DNA from 2 places in the Bacillus sp. F9_6S_D1_P_5 genome. Region 1 is predicted to be linked to the other one. Evidence: a T-box and tRNA genes for the amino acid it is inferred to sense, from the RefSeq annotation. Region 1 holds a T-box; the other holds one or more tRNA genes.

What was found. A T-box is a leader RNA that pairs with one kind of tRNA and senses whether it is charged. The one in region 1 lies ahead of ileS2 (isoleucine--tRNA ligase), so its partner is inferred to be a tRNA-Ile.
Region 2: it has a tRNA-Ile gene. The T-box ahead of ileS2 (isoleucine--tRNA ligase) is inferred to sense a tRNA for this amino acid. The anticodon was not compared.

The regions. Positions count from the first base shown of each region.
Region 1 is NZ_JBTREW010000006.1:195,039-206,688, forward strand. Features, by position in the region: gene pyrC (dihydroorotase) at 1-853, opposite strand, end outside; gene pyrB (aspartate carbamoyltransferase) at 837-1,751, opposite strand; gene uraA (uracil permease) at 1,900-3,183, opposite strand; gene pyrR (bifunctional pyrimidine operon transcriptional regulator/uracil phosphoribosyltransferase) at 3,330-3,872, opposite strand; gene ACUXEY_RS10000 (RluA family pseudouridine synthase) at 4,076-4,984, opposite strand; gene lspA (lipoprotein signal peptidase LspA) at 4,989-5,447, opposite strand; gene ACUXEY_RS10010 (TraR/DksA C4-type zinc finger protein) at 5,572-5,901, opposite strand; gene ileS2 (isoleucine--tRNA ligase) at 6,058-8,823, opposite strand; T-box leader at 8,895-9,119, opposite strand; gene divIVA (septum site-determining protein DivIVA) at 9,171-9,677, opposite strand; gene ACUXEY_RS10025 (YlmH family RNA-binding protein) at 9,767-10,534, opposite strand; gene ACUXEY_RS10030 (YggT family protein) at 10,550-10,813, opposite strand; gene ACUXEY_RS10035 (cell division protein SepF) at 10,820-11,290, opposite strand; gene ACUXEY_RS10040 (YggS family pyridoxal phosphate-dependent enzyme) at 11,310-11,650, opposite strand, start outside.
Region 2 is NZ_JBTREW010000003.1:176,256-187,905, reverse strand. Features, by position in the region: gene ACUXEY_RS05735 (DUF2624 domain-containing protein) at 1-229, opposite strand, end outside; gene ACUXEY_RS05730 (YitT family protein) at 379-1,257, shown strand; gene ACUXEY_RS05725 (metal ABC transporter ATP-binding protein) at 1,500-2,270, shown strand; gene ACUXEY_RS05720 (metal ABC transporter permease) at 2,270-3,103, shown strand; gene ACUXEY_RS05715 (Fur family transcriptional regulator) at 3,117-3,530, shown strand; gene ispG (flavodoxin-dependent (E)-4-hydroxy-3-methylbut-2-enyl-diphosphate synthase) at 3,610-4,713, opposite strand; gene ACUXEY_RS05705 (hypothetical protein) at 4,878-5,243, opposite strand; gene ACUXEY_RS05700 (DUF1189 domain-containing protein) at 5,316-6,074, opposite strand; tRNA gene ACUXEY_RS05695 (tRNA-Ile) at 6,317-6,390, shown strand; gene sodA (superoxide dismutase [Mn]) at 6,612-7,223, shown strand; gene ACUXEY_RS05685 (MFS transporter) at 7,339-8,616, shown strand; gene ACUXEY_RS05680 (peptidoglycan D,D-transpeptidase FtsI family protein) at 8,726-10,846, shown strand; gene phoX (phosphate ABC transporter substrate-binding protein PhoX) at 11,178-11,650, shown strand, end outside.

The DNA of each region.
Region 1 (11,650 bases):
CTTCTTTTCCACGAAGCGGTGGGTTCATTTTAAAGTTAGGATCAGCTGATGGGATATCATCTTCACATAACACTAAGTGATGAGGTGTTACTTCTGCTGTTACTTTAATTCCAGCGCGCTTTGCATCACGAATTACGCGTACAGAGCCTTTCGTACTTACGTGACATACGTGATAGTGACAATCTGCCGCTTCAGCAAGCAATATATCCCTTGCAATATGTACAGATTCACATACTGATGGGATACCGTTTAATCCGTGTTTCTCAGAAAACTTCCCTTCATGTACACAACCTTTATTAATAAGAGTATTCTCTTCACAGTGTGCAACTACTGCCATATTTAATTTCGCTGCACGCTTCATAGATGCTAACATCATGCTAGCATCTTGTACGCCTACACCGTCATCAGTGAAAGCAAATGCTCCAAGTTCTTTTAATGTTTCGAAATCTGTCATTTCAGAACCCGCTTGGCGTACTGTAATTGCTCCGTATGGTAGTACATTGACATGCGCTTTCTCTTTAATACGATTTTGCAAGTCTTCCATATGTTCTCTGCAATCTGGTACTGGGCGTGTATTTGGCATTGCACAAATTGTAGTGAATCCACCTTTTGCCGCTGCTAGTGTGCCCGTTTCAATTGTTTCTTTATGTTCACCACCTGGTTCACGAAGATGCACGTGCACATCTACTAATCCAGGTGCGATTAACTTTCCGTTCACATCGATTACTTCAGCATTATCTGCCGTAATATTTTCTGCTACCTTAGCGATTTTACCGTCTTGTACGAGAAGATCTGTTGCTACGATTTTTCCTTCTTCATTCATATAACGACCATTTTTAAACAAGTAATTCATGTTTCATTCCTCCTAATACATTTGGTAAGGCACGTTTTAGTACAGCCATTCTTACGTAAACTCCATTTTCCATTTGTTTAAATATGCGTGAACGCTCACACTCAACAAGTTCACTTGCAATTTCAACATCTCGGTTTACTGGAGCTGGATGCATAATAATGCTTCCTTCTTTCATACGTTTTTCTCTTTCCACTGTTAATCCGTGTTTCTCATGATACTCTTTCATAATGTCTGTTTCATAATGATCATGACGCTCATGTTGTACACGAAGTAACATCATTACATCCACTTCTGGAACAAGTTCATCTAATGGTTTGTATGTTCCAAATGTGTTGTCTTCATCTTTCCACTCTTCTGGACTTGCAAAGTAAATTGTTGCACCCAGTTTCGTTAATGCTTCTGCATTAGAACGTGCTACTCGGCTATGACGAACATCTCCTACTATCGCAATCTTTAATCCTTCAAATCTTCCAAACTCTTGTTTTATTGTAAGTAGATCGAGTAGGCACTGCGTTGGATGGTTTCCACATCCATCTCCAGCGTTTAAGATTGGGATATTTACCTGATCTTTCAGTTCATCGAAGTAGCGATCTTGCTCATGGCGGACGATTACCGCTTTTGTTCCGATTGATTCTAGTGTTCTTATCGTATCGTATAAAGTCTCTCCTTTTTGTACGCTAGATGCATCAGCTGAAAAGTTTAAAACTTCTAGTCCTAATCTTTTCTCAGCAACTTCAAAGCTAAATCTCGTTCTCGTACTATTCTCAAAGAACAAGTTCGCAACAAAAGTTTGCTCTGTCGTTTTGCTCTCTTTTCCATTCGCGAAATCTTCTGCGTCTTTTAGGATTTCTGAAATTTCTACTTCCGATAATTCACTCATCGTTAACAAATGGCTCATCGTCATCCCTCATCTTTCTGATTTTTATGTTACCACTTTTGTATTTTTATAACAACCTTTGCATAAAAATACCCTAGTCGTGTGAGACTAGGGTGCAAGAAAGAAGCCACCCTTTCCGGTCTCACAGGACTGAATTAAAAGGTTATTATTATGATGCAATCTGTTTAGATTGTTTTATTTGTTTCGTTTCTGGTAGTAGTAGATTTAATAGTACACCTACAATTGCTGCTAGTGCCATTCCTTCTACTTGGAACGATTCTCCTACGTGAAGTACCGCTCCACCAATACCGATTACTAGTATTACTGATGCAATCATTAAGTTTCGTTTGTCACTTAGGTCTGTTTTATCATCTACCATCATGCGTAATCCGCTTGATGCGATTACACCGAATAGTAAGATTGATACCCCCCCCATAACCGGTGTTGGGATCGAATGAATGAGTGCAGAAATCTTACCGATAAACCCGAACATGATTGCGAACACTGCTGAACCGATGAATAAGTATACACTGTATGCTCTCGTAATTGCTAGCACACCGATGTTTTCACCATACGTTGTATTCGGTGGTCCACCGATTAGTGATGCGATTAATGTCGCTACTCCATCACCGAAGATTGAACGGTGTAAACCTGGTTTTTCAATTAAATCTCTTTTAATAACATTTCCAAGTACAATTTGATGTCCGATATGCTCTGAAATTGTTACTAGTGCAACTGGTACCATTAGGAGTACAATCTTCCACGAAAACTCCGGAGTATATGTTACAAATGGTACTGTGAAATCTGGTACAACAAACCATTTTGCCTCAGCTACCGGCTTTAAGTCTACTAGCCCTTGGAAGTAAGCGAAGATATATCCGCCGATAATCCCTAGTAACACTGGTATGATACTGAAAAACCCTCTTCCGAATATAGAGCAGATAATTGTAATTGCTAACGTTACTAACGCTACTGAAAAGTGTGTAAAGCTATATTTGCCATCCGCACCGTTCATCGCCATGTTAACTGCTGTATGTGCTAAAGCTAGACCGATTACCATTACTACTGGACCAACTACGATTGGCGGAAGTAATTTCATAATCCACTCTGATCCTGACTTCTTAATTCCGAGTGAGATTAAGATGTACACAAGTCCTGCTAGCAAACCACCGAGCATTGCTGCTCCAGGTCCACCTGCTGTTTTCGCTGTTATTATCGGTGCGATAAAGGCAAATGATGATCCTAGATAGGCAGGTACTTGACCTTTCGTTATAAGAAGAAACGCTAGCGTTCCTAATCCACTTGATATTAATGCTACTGACGGATTCAATCCTGTTAAAAACGGAACAAGCACTGTTGATCCAAACATCGCGAACAAATGTTGTATACTTAAAAATAACCATTTTCCCGGTTTTGGTACTTCATTAACGTCTAACACTGGCTTTTGTTCCATTGTTACATCCTCCTTCAGTTTAATTCTTTGCAATAAAAAAACTCTTTGTGCCTGTGCACAAAGAGTCCTACACTTTCGTATGCCAAATTTGACATATGAAAGCCAAGACCCTTTGGCAGCCTCACAGGACTACATTTAAAAGGGCTTTACTTATCGTATATGCTTACTCTATCTTGTTGATCTGTCTCTTGCAAATCAACTTCGATACGCTCTTCACTTGATGTTGGAATGTTCTTTCCTACATAATCAGCGCGAATTGGTAGTTCACGATGACCTCTATCAACAAGAACCGCCAGTTGGATTTGTGATGGTCTACCTAAATCCATAAGAGCATCCATTGCTGCTCGAACTGTTCTTCCTGTATATAATACATCATCTACAAGGATAACTTTTTTCTTTGTAATATCTACAGGGATATCAGAACCTTTTACAAGTGGTTCTTCATTTTTCGATTGTAGTGTTAGATCATCACGATATAATGTAATATCTAGCTCTCCAACTTCCATTTCTTTTCCTTCAATTTGACCAATTCGTTCTGCCAAACGTTGTGCAATAAAAATCCCACGAGTTTTAATTCCGACAAGAACACAATTATCGACACCTTTATTTCGTTCCACGATTTCATGACTAATTCGTGTTAAAGCGCGGCGAATCATTTGGTCATCTAAAACGACTGCTTTCTCTTGCATGCTCTACACCTCCAAGCTTTTTTCTTGCGTGAGAGTAATGGTATAAAAAAAGTCCTCTCAGCGTGTGCGAGAGGACTTTTGAAAAAAGGGTACAGCATACCCTATGTATTTCAAACCGTTACCTTCTCAACCTCACGGGGCTGTGTTAAAGGATCATTATTTAACTGTTGTCAGTATCTCAGTTTTCTTATGATTTGTCAATACTATTTTCGTAAAATATTTAATGCATCTTCAAACACTTCTGGAATCGGTGCCTCAAACTGAATATACTCACCCGTGCGGGGATGGTCGAATCCTAAAATACCTGCGTGAAGTGCTTGTCCATTCATGTCTAATGTTTTCTTTGGTCCATACTTTGGATCTCCTGCAAGTGGATAGCCAATATATTTCATATGAACACGAATTTGGTGTGTACGTCCTGTTTCTAAGCGACATTCTACAAGTGTGAAATCTTTGAATCGCTCTAACACTTGAAAATGTGTAACAGCATGCTTACCATTTTCATCAACTGTCATACTTTGACGCTCTTTCTTATCACGAGCAATCGGAGCATCAATTGTTCCCTTATCGTGTGGAATAACACCGTGTACAATCGCTTTGTAACGTCTTGTTACTGTTTTTGCTACAAGTTGATTCACAAGTGATTCGTGTGCCATATCATTTTTAGCAACCATTAATAGGCCTGATGTATCTTTATCAATACGATGCACGATACCTGGACGCATTACACCATTAATGCCTGATAAGTCTGTACAGTGGTGCATAAGACCGTTCACAAGCGTACCACTTGTATGACCTGGTGCTGGATGTACAACCATACCACGCGGCTTATTAACAACGAGTACATCTGCATCTTCATAATAAATTTCTAAGTTCATATCTTCTGCTTGAATATCTAACTCTTCCGGATCAGGAATCGTTACTGTGATTTCATCATTTTCTTTAACTTTATAATTTACTTTTACCGATTTCCCATTAACTGTTACAACATCATCTTTAATCCATTGCTGTACTTGTGAACGTGACCATTCACCGTTTATTTCTGCAACGAATTTATCAATTCGCTCGCTTTTTTGTTCCTCTGCAACTGTTACTTGTACTACTTCACTCATTCAATTACTCCTTCGTTTTCTTGCCTTCTAATAATGTTTGAATAATAATTAATACAACACCAATACATAATGCTGAATCAGCTATATTGAATACTGGGTAGTTGTACGAAAAAATATACACGTGAATGAAATCCACTACTTCTTGTCTAAATACACGATCAATAAAGTTACCAATTGCTCCGCCTAAAATTAGACCCAATGAAATTCCTAGAAGCTTGTCTGTTTTTGCGTATTTTTTCATATACATTACGATAAATACTACAAAGACAACTGTAATAATGTAGAAAAACCACATTTTATTTTCTAAAATACCCCAGGCAGCTCCTCTATTTCGATGTGATGTTATGTATAATACATTATCGATAATCGGAATACTCGTACCCAATTCCATGTTCTTTACAATTAGCCATTTCGATATTTGATCGATGGCAATGACAAATAACGCTATTACATAATATATCATTTTCATTTCCCCCACAAAGACAGTGTACCTCAAAATTTTAGCATAGCTGCAACCTTTTCACAATGAACCTTTATAGAAGAATAAAATAAATTAAAAAAAGGTAATATAATATCGTTGTGCACATTCATACATTTACTTTTTCATAGAAAAATTCATGTATAGTACGGGCAGTCGGCATCGTCTTCATTTGTTTTACCGAAATTACTCTCCCTGTTTCTTCACAAATACCATACATATCTATTTCCATTTTGAATAATGCACGTTCTACATCTTTTAAATCCTCTTTTATATCATGTAATAACAGTTTTTTCTTTATCTCTTCCTTAATTTCATATCCAAGCTCTTCGCTAAACTCTGTATCATATTTGTGCATGACCTCTTTAGCTAGCCTCTCTTGTAACTCTTTTCGCATCAATTGCAATTCTTCTTTGATTTCCATATACATTTCATTCACGTGTACATTCCTCCCAGCTGCAATGTACGATTAGTGTGTCCGAAATTTCTATGCTTACCTCACACACATTTTTCCTTCATAGGAAAGAGAGTGAAAGTTATTTCAATATATCGTCAATAAAAAAACTGACTGTACTTACGCACAGTCAGTTTTTTATTATTTTACGTAGTTTTCTTTAACAACTGTTGCACAACGCTCACATAATGTTTCATGTTCAGCATCTTTACCAATTGTTTCTGAAACTACCCAACAACGTTCACATGTTTCACCAGTTGCTTGAGCCACAACAACTGCTGTATGCTCATACTTCGGTGCACCTGCTGGCGCTTCTTCCATCATGCCACCAAGTTTATACTCAGAAACGATGAATAATTGCTTTAAGTCTTCATTAATAGACTCTAACATAGCTTTCATTTCTGCAGTTGGATATAGTGTAATGCTTGCATTTAATGACTTACCGATTACTTTTTCATTACGAGCTACTTCTAACGCTTTTAATACATCATCACGCAATGTCATAAATGCATCCCATTTTGTTTTTAATGCTTCCGCATCATCTAATTGTACAGCTTCTGGCATATCAGTTAATTGTACACTTTCTTCTGTTACACCTGGAATGTATGGCCATACTTCATCCGCTGTATGCGGTAAGATTGGTGTTACAAGTTTCGTCAATGCAACAAGAACATCATATAATACAGTTTGAATTGCACGACGATCTTCATGGTTTGCACCTTCAATGTATAAAATGTCTTTTGCAAAGTCTAAGTAGAATGAACTTAAATCAATTGTACAGAAGTTATGAATTGCATGATATACAGCAGCGAAGTCGTATGTCTCATATGCTTCTTTTACTTTTGTAATTAAGTCATTTAACTTCACTAACATGTAGCGATCTACTTCACGAAGTTCAGCTACAGCTACTGTATTTTCACTTGGCTTAAAGTCGTCTAAGTTACCTAATAAGAAACGGAATGTATTACGGATTTTACGATACACTTCTGCTACTTGTTTTAAAATATCATCTGAAATACGCACGTCAGATTGATAGTCAACAGAAGATACCCATAAGCGTAAAATATCTCCACCTAATTGATCCATAATTTTCTTCGGTACGACGATGTTTCCAATCGACTTACTCATTTTACGTCCTTCACCATCTAATACGAAACCATGGCTTAGTACGCCTTTATATGGAGCTTTACCTGTTACAGCAACTGCTGTTGATAATGAAGAGTTAAACCAACCACGATATTGGTCAGATCCTTCTAAATATAAATCAGCTGGACGTTGTAAATCATTGCGCTCTTCTAATACCGCTTGGTGAGAAGAACCTGAATCGAACCATACATCCATGATGTCTGTTTCTTTACGGAATTCACCATTTGGGCTACCTGTATGTGTAAATCCTTCTGGTAATAGATCTTTCGCTTCACGCTCGAACCATACGTTAGAACCGTGCTCACGGAATAAGTCTGCTACGTGGTTAATTGTTTCATCTGTAATAATTGGATCACCATTCTCTGCATAGAATACAGGGATTGGCACACCCCATGCACGCTGACGAGAAATACACCAGTCACCACGGTCACGAACCATATTATGAAGACGAGTCTCTCCCCATGCTGGTACCCATTTTGTTTCCGCAACAGCTTCTAATAATTCTTTACGGAACGCTTCAATAGATGCAAACCACTGTGCTGTCGCACGGAAAATAATTGGTTTTTTCGTTCTCCAATCATGTGGGTATGAATGCGTAATGAATGTTAATTTCAGTAACGCGCCTACTTCTTCTAATTTTTCTGTAATTGGCTTGTTAGCTTTATCATAGAATAAGCCTTCAAATCCAGGTGCTTCATTTGTTAATACACCTTTATCATCAACTGGACAAAGTACTTCTAATCCATACTTTTTACCAACAACGAAGTCATCTTCCCCGTGTCCTGGTGCTGTATGAACACAACCTGTACCTGCATCTGTTGTTACGTGATCTCCTAGCATAACTAATGAATCACGATCGTAGAATGGATGTCTTGCAACTGTATACTCAAGTTCGCTACCTTTTACTGTTTTCACAACTTCAGCATTTTCCCACTCTAACGTTTTTGCAACTGTCTCAAATAGTTCAGAAGCAATAATATATTTTTCATCATTTACTTTTACAATAGCGTAATCAAGTTCTGGGTGAACAGAAATACCTAAGTTTGCAGGTAACGTCCAAGGTGTTGTTGTCCAGATAATGAATTTCTCATCACCTTCTAATACGTTCTTTCCGTCTTTTACAGGGAATGCTACGTAAATAGATGCTGATTTTTTATCTTGATATTCAATTTCAGCTTCTGCTAAAGCTGATTCACTCGTTGGAGACCAGTAAACTGGTTTTTGTCCTTTATAGATATAACCTTTTTTCGCCATATCACCAAACACTTTAATTTGTTGTGCTTCATAAGCTGGCTCTAAAGTAATGTATGGGTTATCCCAGTCAGCACGTACACCTAAACGCTTAAATTGTTCACGTTGACGTTCTACTTGTTCATATGCATACTCTGCACATAACTTACGGAACTCAGCAACTGTCATTTCTTTACGCTTTACACCTTTATTTGTTAAAGCTTGCTCAATTGGTAAACCGTGTGTATCCCAACCTGGCACATATGGTGCACAGTAACCAGTCATTGATTTATAACGTACAATAAAGTCTTTTAACACTTTATTTAATGCATGTCCCATATGAATGTCACCATTCGCATATGGAGGTCCATCATGCAGTACAAATAAAGGACGACCTTTCGTATGTTCTTGTACCTTTTCATAAATATTCATTTCAGCCCACTGTTCTTGCATTGCAGGCTCACGTTTTGGTAAATTCCCACGCATTGGGAACTCTGTTTTTGGCATTAGTAATGTATTTTTGTACTCCATGCTCAATTCCTCCTTACATGTATAAAAGAAACACTTAAAAAACGGAATAAAAAAGAGACCTTCTCATCCCAAAAAGGGACGAGAAAGTCTCCCGCGGTACCACCCTAGTAGATCCTATACGTATGTATACAATCCTCTTTATATTCTTAACGCGAATATACGTCTACGCTTACTCTATTTGTTCAGCGCGGAACTCCAGGGTGATATTCCCATTATCTCCTTATCCTGAGCTTACACCATCCTCAGTTCGCTATATAAGGTATGAAAAAGGTACTTATCCCTATCTTCGTTTTTCTTAATAAATATGTTGTTTAAAATTATATGTAATAATGAGAAAAACGTCAAGCTTACACTGTTTCTTCTTTTTTCAACAGCTCGTCTACTTCGTCTTCTAACTCAATTAGTTTATCCCAATCATCGTTGTTTAACATTTCAAGCTGCGTTTCTAGTAACATACGGAAACGTGTGCGGAATACTTTCGCTTGTTTCTTTAGCTCTTCAATATCAAAAGCAACTTTTCTTGATTTTACTAACGCTTCGTTAATAATACGGTCTGCATTCTTTTCAGCTTCACGTACGATTAATTTTGCTTCTTTTTGCGCATTACGTTTTACTTCTTCCGCTGCTTCTTGTGCAACGACGATAGATTTGTTTAACGTATCTTCAATATTAGAGAAATGATCTAACTTCCCTTCTAATTGCGCAACTTTTTCTTCTAAAGCTTTTTTCTCACGAATGACTAATTCATAATCTTTGATAATTTGATCAAGAAACTCATTTACTTGATCTTCATCATAGCCACGGAATCCGCGACCAAATTCTTTGTTATGAATGTCTAATGGTGTTAACGGCACAACGCCACCTCCAAGTAGTTATCTAAATTTCCTCTTTCAATTATATCTTTTCTTCGACAAAATAGGAGGATTTCCTTCTAAAAAACCAATCATTTTAGTATACCATACAAAATTCTCCATTTGTCGCGCTTTGTTCTACCTTCTATAGACAACAATTTACTTCGTCCATACCCTCTCACTGAAAAAACATCTCCTGGATAACATTCATAAGAAGTTTGCTCCACTGTTTTCCAATTCACTTTTACTAAACCATTTTTTATGAAAGGTTGTACTTTTTGTCTGGATATATGTAACATTTCTGCTAATATAACATCTAAACGAAGCGAAGAAACCGTTCCAGATTTCTCTCCCCACGTTTCTTGCATCTGTAGAATTTTTTCTCCTTGCACTGGTGATAAGGAAACCTTCACTTTCCCTATCGATTGTAAGTTCATCTCAATATAAGATACAACTTCTTTCGCAACTACAATTTGGGCACGATCTTCTTGAAGCAAAATATCACCACATTTTTCTCTCGTTAAACCGAGAGACATAAATGTACCTAATATTTGCCTATGCTCTAGCGTATAAAACTTAGAAGGATAGTCAATTTCCAATACTTCTACTTGAAATTCCTCTTCATTCACTACTAGATAGTCCGGATAAATGAGTGCTCTTTTACGCTCTGCATGAGGCGTTGCACCATCAAACTGTACAGCAACATCCCCTTGTCCTATTACCATAGTGACAATTTGTTGTTGTCTTGGATCAAGGAAGTCTGTTAACTTCACTTGATGGTACTCCGCTACTCGCTTCCACTCTAACACCTTATCCACAAAGACCTCTTCATCAGGTCTGAAATGTTCATAGATGCTCATGTATTTAACCTCTTACTATAAGAAATAGGCGAATATACTTACTAAACCCTTCGTAGCAAGCTTTAACGTGAAAATCGCAACGAGTGGAGAGATATCAATCATACCAAGCGGCGGAATAAATCTGCGAAATGGTTCTAAATACGGTTCACAAATACGCGCAAGAACATCTCCGAAAGTTGATTCCTTTGCACCTGGGAACCATGATAGGAGAATGTAAATAATAAGTGCCCACGAGTAAATCTCGATAGCATAAACTAAAAGCCTTAAAACTGTTTCCATGGCGTATTACCACCTCTTTATATTTGTGTCTTCTTCTTCACCGAACAACTCTGAAATTGCACCAACAATATCTACATTTTCAGGCGTACACATAAATGTTTTCGGTCCTATTTTTTGAATGTCCCCGCCTATAGCGTATACAGTACCACTTAAAAAGTCAACGATACGTACAGCTTGATCAGTAGACATTCGTTGTAAATTAATTACAACAGCTCGTCTACCTTTTAAATGGTCCGCAATTCCTTGCGCTTCCGAATATGTGCGTGGTTCTAATAAAACAACTTTTGAAGATTGCTTTGCCGTTTCAATGCTCACAACATTTTGTTTCGGTTGTGCTTTTGGAAACGTAACATCTTGTTGTTCTGGCGGATCTTGCTGCTTCTTCATGTCTGTTTGCTCCTTTTCATAACTATATTGAGCTGCTTCTTTTTCTTCTGGTGTATCAAAAAAGAAGTATTTTACTTTTGACCAACTCATAATAAGATTCTCCTTCCTTTTACGCTTTTCCTACTAAAATCGTCCCCAAACGAATATATGTAGCGCCTTCTTCAATTGCAATTGTGTAATCATTAGACATTCCCATTGATAATTCTTTACATGGTGCATGCAATAATTCCAGCTCCTGCACCTCTGTTTGTAGCATACGTAACTCCTTAAAACAGCGTCTAATTTCTTCCTCTTCTTCTGTAAACGGAGCCATTGTCATTAGTCCCACCACTTCAATCTTATCCAATTCTTGCAAACTTTGAATAAAAGGAATGGTTTCATCTATTGCCAAGCCTTGCTTTGATTCTTCAGATGATGTTTTCACTTGAATAAAACATTTCACTTTCTTAT
Region 2 (11,650 bases), on a different contig from region 1:
TATTTACTTGTTGGGCAGTAGCAGGGGAGGTTACTTTTGCTATTTGTTTTAAGAGCTCTAGTCGTTCGTCATTATCGTAAATATTAATATTCTTTCCTTTCATAAGTCCAACAATTTGATCAGCTTGTGCAGTCGTAATAGAAACCTCATACTCTTTACTATATTTCAATAACTCTTTTGTAGAAATATGATTTAATTTTTTATTTACAAGTTGTTTAATGAGATTCATCGAGTTATCCTCCTTCACTCGTTCTTCTATCGAAATATATGAGTACGTAGCTTGTACATATTCGTATAGAGTTTCTTTTTTCATGAGAAAAAGAAGCGTATGTTATAATATAAGGACAAAACTATAGAAAAAGAGTATAAGGAGGACTTATGGAGCAGAAGCAACATCGAAAAGAAAGTGTTATCCATCTTATTTATCGTTTAGTTATGATTATTTTTGGGGCAGCATGCGCAGCGGTAGCGATTGAATTATTCTTAATGCCAAATAAAATTATTGATGGTGGAATTATTGGTATTTCTCTTATATTAGATTATCTTACTCCTAATATTTGGTGGTTAAGTTTCTCTACTTTAGTCGTTATTCTCAATATCCCATTTATGTATTCGGGTTATAAGCAAATCGGAAAAACATTCATGTTATCTTCGGCATTCGGTATTGTAGCTTTAGCGTTTATTGAATCAACGTTACATGCTGTTCCGCCATTTACAACAGAACCGATTTTAGCGACAGTGTTTGGTGGTCTTATTTTAGGTCTTGGTGTAGGGCTCGTTATTCGTCACGGTGGATCAATGGACGGGACAGAAATTATGGGTATTTTATTAACGAAGAAATTACCTTTCTCCGTTGGCGAATTTGTAATGTTTGTGAACTTGTTTATTTTTGCATGGGCAGCATTTGTATTTGGTGTGGAACAAGCTATGTATTCTGTTATGACGTACTATATCGCATTCAAAACAATTGATACAGTCATTCAAGGTTTAGATGAAACGAAAGCAGTTTTAATTGTATCAGATCAATATAAGGAAGTATCAAATGCGATTTTGCATCGTCTTGGTCGTGGAACGACAAAGCTTGTAGCGAAAGGCGGTTACACGGATAAAGAAAAAGAAGTGATTTATGCAGTTGTAACGCGTCTAGAAGTCACAAAGCTGAAATCAATTGTATATGAAATTGATGCGAATGCGTTTGTTACAATTATGAGTACACAAGAGACAAATGGTGGTAAGTTTAAATCGGCTATTCACTAAGAAATGTATTCAGTAACAGCCTTCGCTAATCGGCAATCGGATGGACTCATTTCATTAAGGTTTCACTTTATAGGAATATTTTTCGAAAGCAGAGAATTTTTCTCTGCTTTTTGTTATAATAATAAGGTTTCTTGAAAAAATAGATATATTTTAGGCAGATTGGTTTACAACTATAATAAGCTATACTATAATTCAAATAGATATAAATCGGAATCATTCTGAATTAAAATAGGTGAGATGCTATGAATAATATATTAGAAATAGAAGGATTGTCATTTCGATATGAAGATCGAAATGTGTTAGAAGATATTAACTTGCAAGTTCCGAAGGGAGCTTTTTTAGGTTTAGTTGGACCAAATGGTTCTGGGAAATCAACGTTGCTAAAATGTTTATTAGGTGTTTTAAAGCCAAAACAGGGAAGTATTCGTTTGTTTGGTATTGATAGTAAGAAGTTTAAAGAATGGAACAAAGTTGGTTATGTGTCGCAAAAGGCGAATAGCTTTAATTCTGGTTTTCCGGCAACTGTGTTTGAAGTTGTGTCAATGGGACTCGTTTCGAAAAAAGGGCTGTTTCGCTTTTTCACGAAAAGCGATAAGGAAAAAGTAGAAAAAGCAATTGCTGATGTAGGGATGAGTGAGTTTCAAGGGCGTAATATCGGAGAACTTTCTGGTGGACAACAACAGCGTGTATTTATTGCTCGTGCGCTCGTTAGTGATCCTGAATTACTTATTTTGGACGAGCCTACTGTTGGAATCGATGTGAAGAATGTAGAAAGTTTTTATGAGATATTAGAGGATTTAAACAAAAGGTTAGGAATCACATTAATTCTCGTTACGCATGATATGGGAGCTGTTACTGAGAAAGTAACACATGTTGCATGCTTAAACCAACATCTACATTTCCATGGAAATGTAGAGAAGTTCCGAGAGTTAGAAGATGCGGAAATGTCCGTCTTATATGGACATCATGTTCATCGTTTAGAACACGAGCATGAGCATCACGGGAGGGTATAATGATACAAGATTTTTTACAATATGACTTTTTACGTAACTCTTTATATGCAGGGATTTTAATAGGATTTGTTGCGCCGCTTATCGGTGTATTTGTTGTCATTCGTCGTATGTCGCTTATTGCAGATGCATTAAGCCACGTGACATTATCGGGTATTGCTGCAAGTTTACTACTAGAAAAAACAATTTTCACAGGGGGATTTTTAAATCCGTTATATATGGGAATGGTTTTTTCTATTGGTGGGGCGTTACTAATTGAAAAATTACGTACTGTATATAAACATTATCAAGAATTAGCAATTCCGATTATTCTTTCAGCAGGAATGGGGATTGGCGTTATTTTTATATCACTTGCAAATGGATTTAACACAGATTTATTTAGTTATTTATTTGGGAGTGTAAGTGCTGTAACAAGTACAGATTTAATCATTATTGGCATTGTAGCAATTGTTGTTATTGTAACGATTACTTTATTATACAAAGAGTTATTTTTACTATCGTTTGATGAGGAATACGCTGTATCAACTGGTTTGAGTGCAAAGTGGATTCACTTTATTTTCATTATATTGGTTGCTCTTGTCATTGCAGTATCAATGCGTGTAGTAGGGGTTCTTCTCGTATCATCATTAATGACATTACCAGTTGCAGCAAGTATTCGTATTGCAAATGGATTTAAACAAACAATTTTCTTTTCCATTTTATTTGGTGAAATTGCAGTAATTGGTGGAATGTTTGCTTCATATCAACTTAATCTAGCACCAGGTGGTACAATTGTTATGATAGCAGTTCTTATTTTAATTGGTGCGATTTTATGGAAGAAGAAAAAAACTGCATAAAGTAGGGATAGATATGAATCTAACAGAAGCTTTACGCCTAATGAAAGATAAAGGATACAAACATACTGGGAAAAGGGAAGAAATGCTCAGGTTATTTGCAGCTCACAATCGTTATTTAACGGCGAAAGACGTTTTAGAGCATATGAAGGATGATTATCCAGGTCTTAGCTTTGATACGATTTATCGTAACTTAACGGTGTTTGCTGAAATCGGTGTTTTAGAACAAACAGAATTAAACGGTGAAAAACATTTTCGTTTTACATGTTCTATTATGGAACATCATCATCATTTTATTTGTTTAGATTGCGGAGGGACGAAAGAGATTACTTCCTGCCCGATGGATTTTATGAATAAAGATTTTAAGGGTTATGAAGTAACTGGTCATAAGTTTGAAATATACGGCCGTTGTCCAAAATGTGCAAAGTAAAAGCTCGTCAGTTATGTAACTGACGAGCTTTTTTACGTAGAAAAGAAGGTTGCTCACAAATATTGTGGCAACCTTCTTTTTATTGTTCTTGTGTTTCTTTTTCTTTTTCTCGTTCAGCAGCCATTTCAGCAGCGATTACATCGATTTCTTTTTTCAGTTCTTCTACCATTGTTTCCTCTGGTACTTTACGAACGACTTGCCCTTTACGGAATAATAATCCTTCTCCACGTGCACCAGCAATCCCGATATCAGCTTCACGAGCTTCACCAGGACCGTTTACAGCGCAACCAAGTACTGCAACTTTAATTGGCACTTGCAGTGTAGAAATATATTCTTCTACTTCATTAGCGATGCTAATTAAATCAATTTCAATACGACCGCAAGTTGGACAAGAGATCAGTGTTGCTGCGTTAGATGCAAGACCGAATGACTTTAATAATTCACGCGCAACCTTTACCTCTTCAACTGGATCAGCACTTAATGAAATACGTAGCGTATTTCCGATACCTTTGCTTAAGATTGCACCAAGACCAGCGGCACTCTTTACAGTTCCAGCAAATAATGTTCCGGATTCTGTAATACCTAAATGTAATGGATAATCAAAAGCGCGAGCAGCTTTCTCGTATGCTTCGATTGCTAAGTTAACATCAGAGGCTTTCATTGATACGATAATATCATGGAAATCTAAGTCCTCTAAAATTTTAATATGGTGTAGTGCGCTCTCAACCATACCATCAGCAGTTGGATATCCATACTTCTCTAAAATATGGCGTTCTAATGAACCGGCGTTTACACCGATACGGATTGGAATACCGCGCTCTTTTGCTGCATTTACAACAGCTTCTACTTTATGGCGACGACCAATGTTACCTGGATTGATACGTACTTTATCAATGCCACCTTCAATTGCTTTTAAAGCAAGGCGATAATCAAAATGAATATCAGCAACAAGTGGAATGTTGATTTGTTTTTTAATATCAGCAATAGCATTTGCTGCGCGTTCGTCTGGAACAGCAACACGCACGACTTGACAGCCAGCTTCTTCTAAACGTTTAATTTCAGCAACTGTTGCTTCAACATCATGTGTTTTTGTTGTTGTCATACTTTGTATAATTAATTCATTATTACCGCCAATTGTTAAATTACCGACTTTAACTGGACGTGTTTTTGTACGATGAGTCATTTCATTCACGAATAGATCGCTCTCCTTATAAAAGAAGTTTCTTATTTAGTCCCTTATATCAATGATAGTATACGTGACATAGGGCTATAGAAACCGAAGTGCTCGGTTTCACTTTTACTATTGTATCAGCGCCTTTATGTAATTGACAAGGATTAAGTGATTGCTTATTGATATAACGGGAATTTATAAGACTTTCCAATTTGTATTTTTGTAGCAGATGTACTTTTGTTCAGCTTTTTAAAGTCATCAATTACCTTTTCAATAGAAGGGATTTTTTTCTTGTTAATTTGTTCAGTAATAGAAAGAACTGTCTCACCTGTTTTGACTTCAATTGTTTTATAAGAGACATCTGTTTCTTTTTCTGCTTTGTTCTCTTTCTTTTGTTTTCTATCTGTACTTTCTTGTTTTATCGTTTGGGCTGCAGTTGTTTTTTTATATGAACTTAACATCGGTAAAGTGCCGATTTTTATATCGTAATAAAATATATAACCAAGAACAAGCACGAATAAGAATACACCTAATCTTTTCATATTCTTCACTCCTTTGCTAGGAATATATGCTTGTCCAAAAAAAAAATGCCTATTTAGGCATTTTTTTCGTTATTATTTTTCTTTCGGTTTTGGAACTTCTTTAATCGTTAAGTATAGAACAATTAAAACAACTGCGATATAAATGAATGTTGAACCAGGTACAACAATTTTGAATGAATCCATAATCATAAAGAAGATGGTTGGAATTGTGTAGCTGTAAGCAGTTAACGTCCATACTTGCTTATAAGATAATTTACGTTGACCACTCATAGCAGAACCTATAAACGCAAGTAAAGTAATTCCTAAGAAAGTAATGAACAATTGGAATAGATATACTAATACGCCGATAACAGCTAATAAAATTGGATAGATACTATCGAATACAGAAATGAAATCTTGTAAATCTTTCTTCTCAAGAGATGTCCCTAGTAAATCATTGTAGGAGTATGTTTGCGTTTGGCCATTTCCTATAGAAACTACTTTATCTTTTAAAATAAATAAACCCGTTTTATTTTGGTATTTTTCAATATCTGTTGTATTTGGGTCAAATACGAAAAGAGCATCTCCCTCTTCTTTTTGAATAGGTTCTTCAATATCAGCTTTTAGTTCACCGTTTTCGATTTTAAAATCAGGTAAATCTTTTTCAATTGCTTGATTTACCATAGTAACACTATCTTGAATAAAGCTACCGTAAAAGAATGTTCTTGGAATAGTAGTGATTAGACAAAGTAGCATAATATACAAAATGGTTTTTCCGATTTTTTGAAAACGGAATAGCGCCATATCTTTAGGCGAATATACGCTTTTGACTAATTGGGTAAATATGGACATAGATTCACTTCCTTTATGTATGTATAAAATCATTGTAACGTAGGAATCTAGGGAATCTCAAGATATATTATATTTACATATAGTAGAGATAACTAAATTTCTTTTTATTAATTTTCTTCTTTTAAATGAGAAAAATACAATTGACACTTTTCTTTTCTATATGGTAAATTTATCTTACATTTCTTAAAGAATATATCCGATAGGAATTCCTTTATTTGATGTATTGTTACATACATAATTGTGGACCCTTAGCTCAGCTGGTTAGAGCAGACGGCTCATAACCGTCCGGTCGTAGGTTCGAGTCCTACAGGGTCCATATCCATTTCACATGTTTATTATGTCGGCAGGAAGCTTCCTTGTAGAAGGGAGCTTTTTTTATGAAATATATGAGCATTTTAATTGAAATGAAGTTGGAATTTTGCTACTTTAATGATAGCAAGACAATGTGATTTATTTGTTTGCACCCTATGGCAATTAGGGTAGAATGAAGTTGTATGTCACTTAAGTGGCAATACATAAACTGGGAGGAATATAACAATGGCAAAACACGAATTACCAAATTTACCTTATGCGTATGATGCTTTAGAGCCTCACTTTGACAAAGAAACAATGAACATCCATCATACAAAACACCATAACACGTACATCACAAACTTAAACGCTGCTTTAGAAGGTCATGCAGAATTAGCTGACAAAAGCGTAGAAGAATTAGTTGCAAACTTAAAAGAAGTACCAGAAGCAATCCGTACAGCAGTGCGTAACAATGGTGGCGGACATGCTAACCACACATTCTTCTGGACAATCTTATCTCCAAACGGCGGCGGACAACCAGTAGGTGAACTTGCAACTGCAATTGAAGCGAAATTCGGTAGCTTCGATGCGTTCAAAGAAGAATTCGCAAAAGCTGGCGCAACTCGCTTCGGTTCTGGTTGGGCTTGGTTAGTAGTAAATAATGGTGAGTTAGAAGTAACAAGCACGCCAAACCAAGATTCTCCTCTAACTGAAGGTAAAACTCCAGTTATCGGTTTAGATGTTTGGGAACATGCTTACTACTTAAATTACCAAAACCGTCGTCCAGATTACATCGGTGCATTCTGGAACGTTGTAGATTGGAACGCTGCTGAAAAACGTTACCAAGAAGCAAAATAATTGTAATAACGATAAAAAAGCTAGGAGAATGCTCCTAGCTTTTTTCTATGCTTTCCTTTTACATAATTGGGCTTGTCTTTGGAAGACTAGAACATGAAGTAAAGGAGAGTTGTGTATGAAGTGGAAACATATAATTGGTGACGTTGAAGTGAATCGGGATTTAGTGTTATTGCTCCTTATTGGAGGTTTATACACGCTCGCAATTTCTTTATCGAATACGTTTGTGAACATTTATTTATGGAAACAAACACAAAATTATGTGAATCTTGGCTTGTATAATTTGGCCAGCGTTGTATTACAGCCTCTCACATTTCTTATAGGTGGGAAATTAGCGAAGCGTATTGATCGCTCAATCTTGTTGCGAATAGGCGTAGGCACGTTAGCTATTTTTTTTATCGTTGTTTTAGTAGCGGGGAAAAGCGCTTCTCACTATATTTTATTGATGGGGGCTCTTTTAGGAGTCGGATATGGTTTTTACTGGCTCGCGTTTAACTTATTAACATTTGAGATTACAGAACCAGAAACAAGAGATTTCTTTAACGGATTTCTTGGGCTTCTTACATCCTTCTCTGGCATGATTGGACCGATAGCAGCTGGATACACAATTTCGCGTATGGAAAAATGGAGTGGCTATACGGTCATATTCTTTCTTTCATTAGTGCTATTTGCAATTGCTGTCGTGTTAAGCTTTTTTTTATCCAAGAGAGAATGTGAAGGGCGTTATGAGATTACGCAAGTTTTGAAAGAGCGACGGATTGATAAAAATTGGGGAAGAATTACACGTGCTCATTTTTTCCAAGGATTGAGAGAGGGAACATTTATTTTTGTTATTTCGGTATACGTGTACTTAGCAACCGATAGTGAGCTCGCATTAGGGAAATATAGCTTAGTAAATTCTGCTGTATCATTTGTATGTTACTACTTAGTCGCCCGTATGTTAAAGAAAGAGTGGCGAAAAAAAGCAATTTTACTTGGAGGCATTATTTTATATGCGGTCGTATTTTTAGTTATATTCAATGTTACATACACAAAATTACTTATTTATGCAGCATGCATTGCCATTGCATACCCTATTTTACTCGTTCCGTATGGATCGATGACATATGATGTAATTGGTAGAGCGAAAAATGCGAGAGAGTGGCGTGTAGAGTATGTAGTTGTCCGAGAATTATGGTTAAATGCTGGGAGAATTTGTTCAGTTTTAAGTTTTTTATGTGCTGTATTATTCTTTCCGCCTGAAAAGAGCTTACCTTTCTTACTATGTATTTTAGGTGCTGGACATTTTCTTATTTATTTTGCAGTTAAAAATGTCAAATATGATGGGGGAAATGCGGGGAAAACAAGTGTTGTAGCGCAAGGGACCACGCAGAATCAAACTGAACCAGAAGGTTAACTTCTCTTTTGTTTTATGCTAGAATAGAAAAAGATGTAAGACAGCAGTGAGGACACCTGTATGAAGGTGTCCCTTTCACATTACATAGCTGTTGGTAGAGGGGGTTTGTATGAGCAAGAAGCAGAAACAACAAAAGAAAAAGACTCACGTTCCTTTTCGGTTAAACGTGCTGTTTTTCTGCGTGTTTTTAATGTTCTCCGCGGTTATTGTAAGGCTTGGATATGTACAAATTGTTCGCGGTGAGGAATATAAAAATGAAGTGGAGAGGAAAGAGAACTCGACGATTAGTAATCCTGTACCACGTGGGAAAATATTTGACCGTTATGGGCGAGCTGTAGTAGATAATGCAGCTGTACGTACGATTACATTTACAAAAATGAAAGGATCAACTGCAGAGGCTCGCTTAGAAACAGCGAAAAAGCTAGCAGATTTGATTGAAGTACCGACAGATAAATTAACAGATCGCGATAAGAAAGATTATTGGCTTGCTATTCATAAAGAGGAAGCTAAAGAAAAAATTACGAATAAAGATCGTCAAGAGCTTAAAGATAAAAAAATTGACGATAAAGAATTAGATGAGCGTCAACGAAATCGCGTGACAGAAGAAGAAGTGAATCAGTTATCCGCAAAAGATTTAGAAGTACTAGCGATTAAAAGCAAAATGGACGGCGGATATGCGATGACGCCACAAGTTATTAAAAAGGATGCTACAGAACAAGAATACGCGATTATTAGTGAAAATCTAGCAACATTACCGGGTGTAGATACGAATGTTGATTGGGATCGAAAGTATATTTATGATGATTTATTCCGAAGTGTACTTGGCGGGGTGTCAACGTCTGATGAAGGTTTACCTAGAGAAAGACTAGATTACTATCTTGTTCGTGATTATAATCGAAATGACCGCGTAGGGAAAAGTTATCTTGAGCAGCAATATGAAGATAGTTTGCACGGTAATAAAGCGGAAGTGAGAAATGTTACAGATAAAAACGGTAATATTTTAGAAACGATTAATGTATCAAAAGGGCAAAGTGGTAATAATCTAAATTTAACAATTGATATGGAATTACAAAAGCGTGTAGAAGAAATTATCACGAAAAATTTATTGAGATATAAAGGTGGACAACCCTATTTAGATCGTGCATTCGTTGTAATGATGAATCCAAAAAATGGTGAAGTTTTATCTATGGCAGGGAAACAGTTAGTGGAAGAAAATGGCGAAACGAAAGTGCAAGATTTCGCATTAGGAACGATGACAAGCTCTTATCCGATGGGATCAACTGTAAAAGGTGCGACAGTACTTACAGGATATCAAACAGGTGCAATTCAACCAGGTTCAGTTCAACTTGATGAACCAATCAGATTAAAGGGAACGCCACCAAAATCTTCGTGGAAGACGATGGGATATATTAATGATTTAACAGCATTAAAAATGTCTTCTAACGTATATATGTTTAAAACAGCGATGAATATCGCAGGCGTTCCATATGTAAGAGGTGGTACGTTAGATATACCACAAAAAGCATTTGATACGATGCGTTATTATTTCGGACAGTTTGGACTTGGCGTAAAAACAGGTATTGATTTACCAAATGAATCTGCGGGCCAAACAGGTAGAGGAAATCAGCCAGGTTTCCTATTAGATTTATCAATTGGACAGTATGATACGTATACACCACTTCAATTAGCACAATATGTTTCAACAATCGCAAATGGTGGATATCGTATGCAGCCGCAAGTTGTAAAGGAAATTCGTCAACCGTCAGCGAAACAAGACGAAGTTGGAAAAGTTGTTCATTCAATGGAGCCGAAAGTACTAAATCGTATTGATATGCCTGAATCACAAATTAAACGTGTTCAAGAAGGGTTTAGACAAGTATTTAACGATTCTGGCGGCACAGCTGCGAAATATTTTACAGGTGCACCATATAAAGCTGCTGGTAAAACAGGTACAGCTCAAACTGTGTATGGCGGAGATAAAGAGATTGGTAAAAAGGCAAACGGTGAGCGTAAAGAAACATATAATTTAACATTAGTAGGTTATGCGCCACTTGAAGACCCTGAAGTAGCATTTTCTGTTGTTGTACCTTGGGTAGATGATAAATCAGGTATTAACGGTTATATTAGCCGTGATATTATGGACGCGTACTTTGATTTGAAAAAAATAGAAAATGGCGAAGCTACACAAGAGGAAATAGATAAGAAAAAGAAAGAGCAAGATGATGAATAAAAAAGTTGTAAAAAAAGCACACTATCTGAAAAGATAGTGTGCTTTTTTTTATGATTCATGCATACGTTTTAATAAGGTGGACAAGCATATTATATCGAAAAAAATAAGAGATCTCACAAATGATACTTACACAAGCCTCTGGAGGATAACGATTTTATGAGTCAATTATCTGTGAAGAGGAACGGTCGATACGGATTCAAGTTTTACCTTGTGTTGATTCTTGTGGAACTTTACAAAACTTTTACAAACAATTAAAACCGAATTAATAGTTTAGCAGTATTCTTATATCTGTAATCCTGTTATTTCCGGTTACTTCTAGGAGGAAGAACACGTGAAATGGATAAGTGCATCAATTAAAGTTTTCATACTGTCGACATGTTTCCTGTCTGTTGGCACGTCTACTGCATTTGCTGTGAATGAAATGGGAGAAGTGAGAGTTGATGGATCCTCAACGGTTTTTCCTATTATAGAAGCAGTAGCGGAGGAATATACAAAGGTGCATCCAAACGTGAAAATCTCCATCAGTGTTTCTGGAACAGGAGGAGGATTTAATCGTTTCAGTAAAGGAGAAGTGGATATAAATAATGCTTCGAGAGTAATGAAACAAGTGGAAGAAAATGAAATGAAGAGAAACTCCATTCAGTTTACACCATTTGAAGTTGCTTACGATGGTCTTACGATCGTTGTGAATCGCCAAAATACTTGGGTAGACAATATAACAGTAGACGAGTTACGTCTATTATGGAGTGAAGATGGAAACGAAAAGCGATGGTCACAAATTCATTCTTCATGGCCACGTGAACA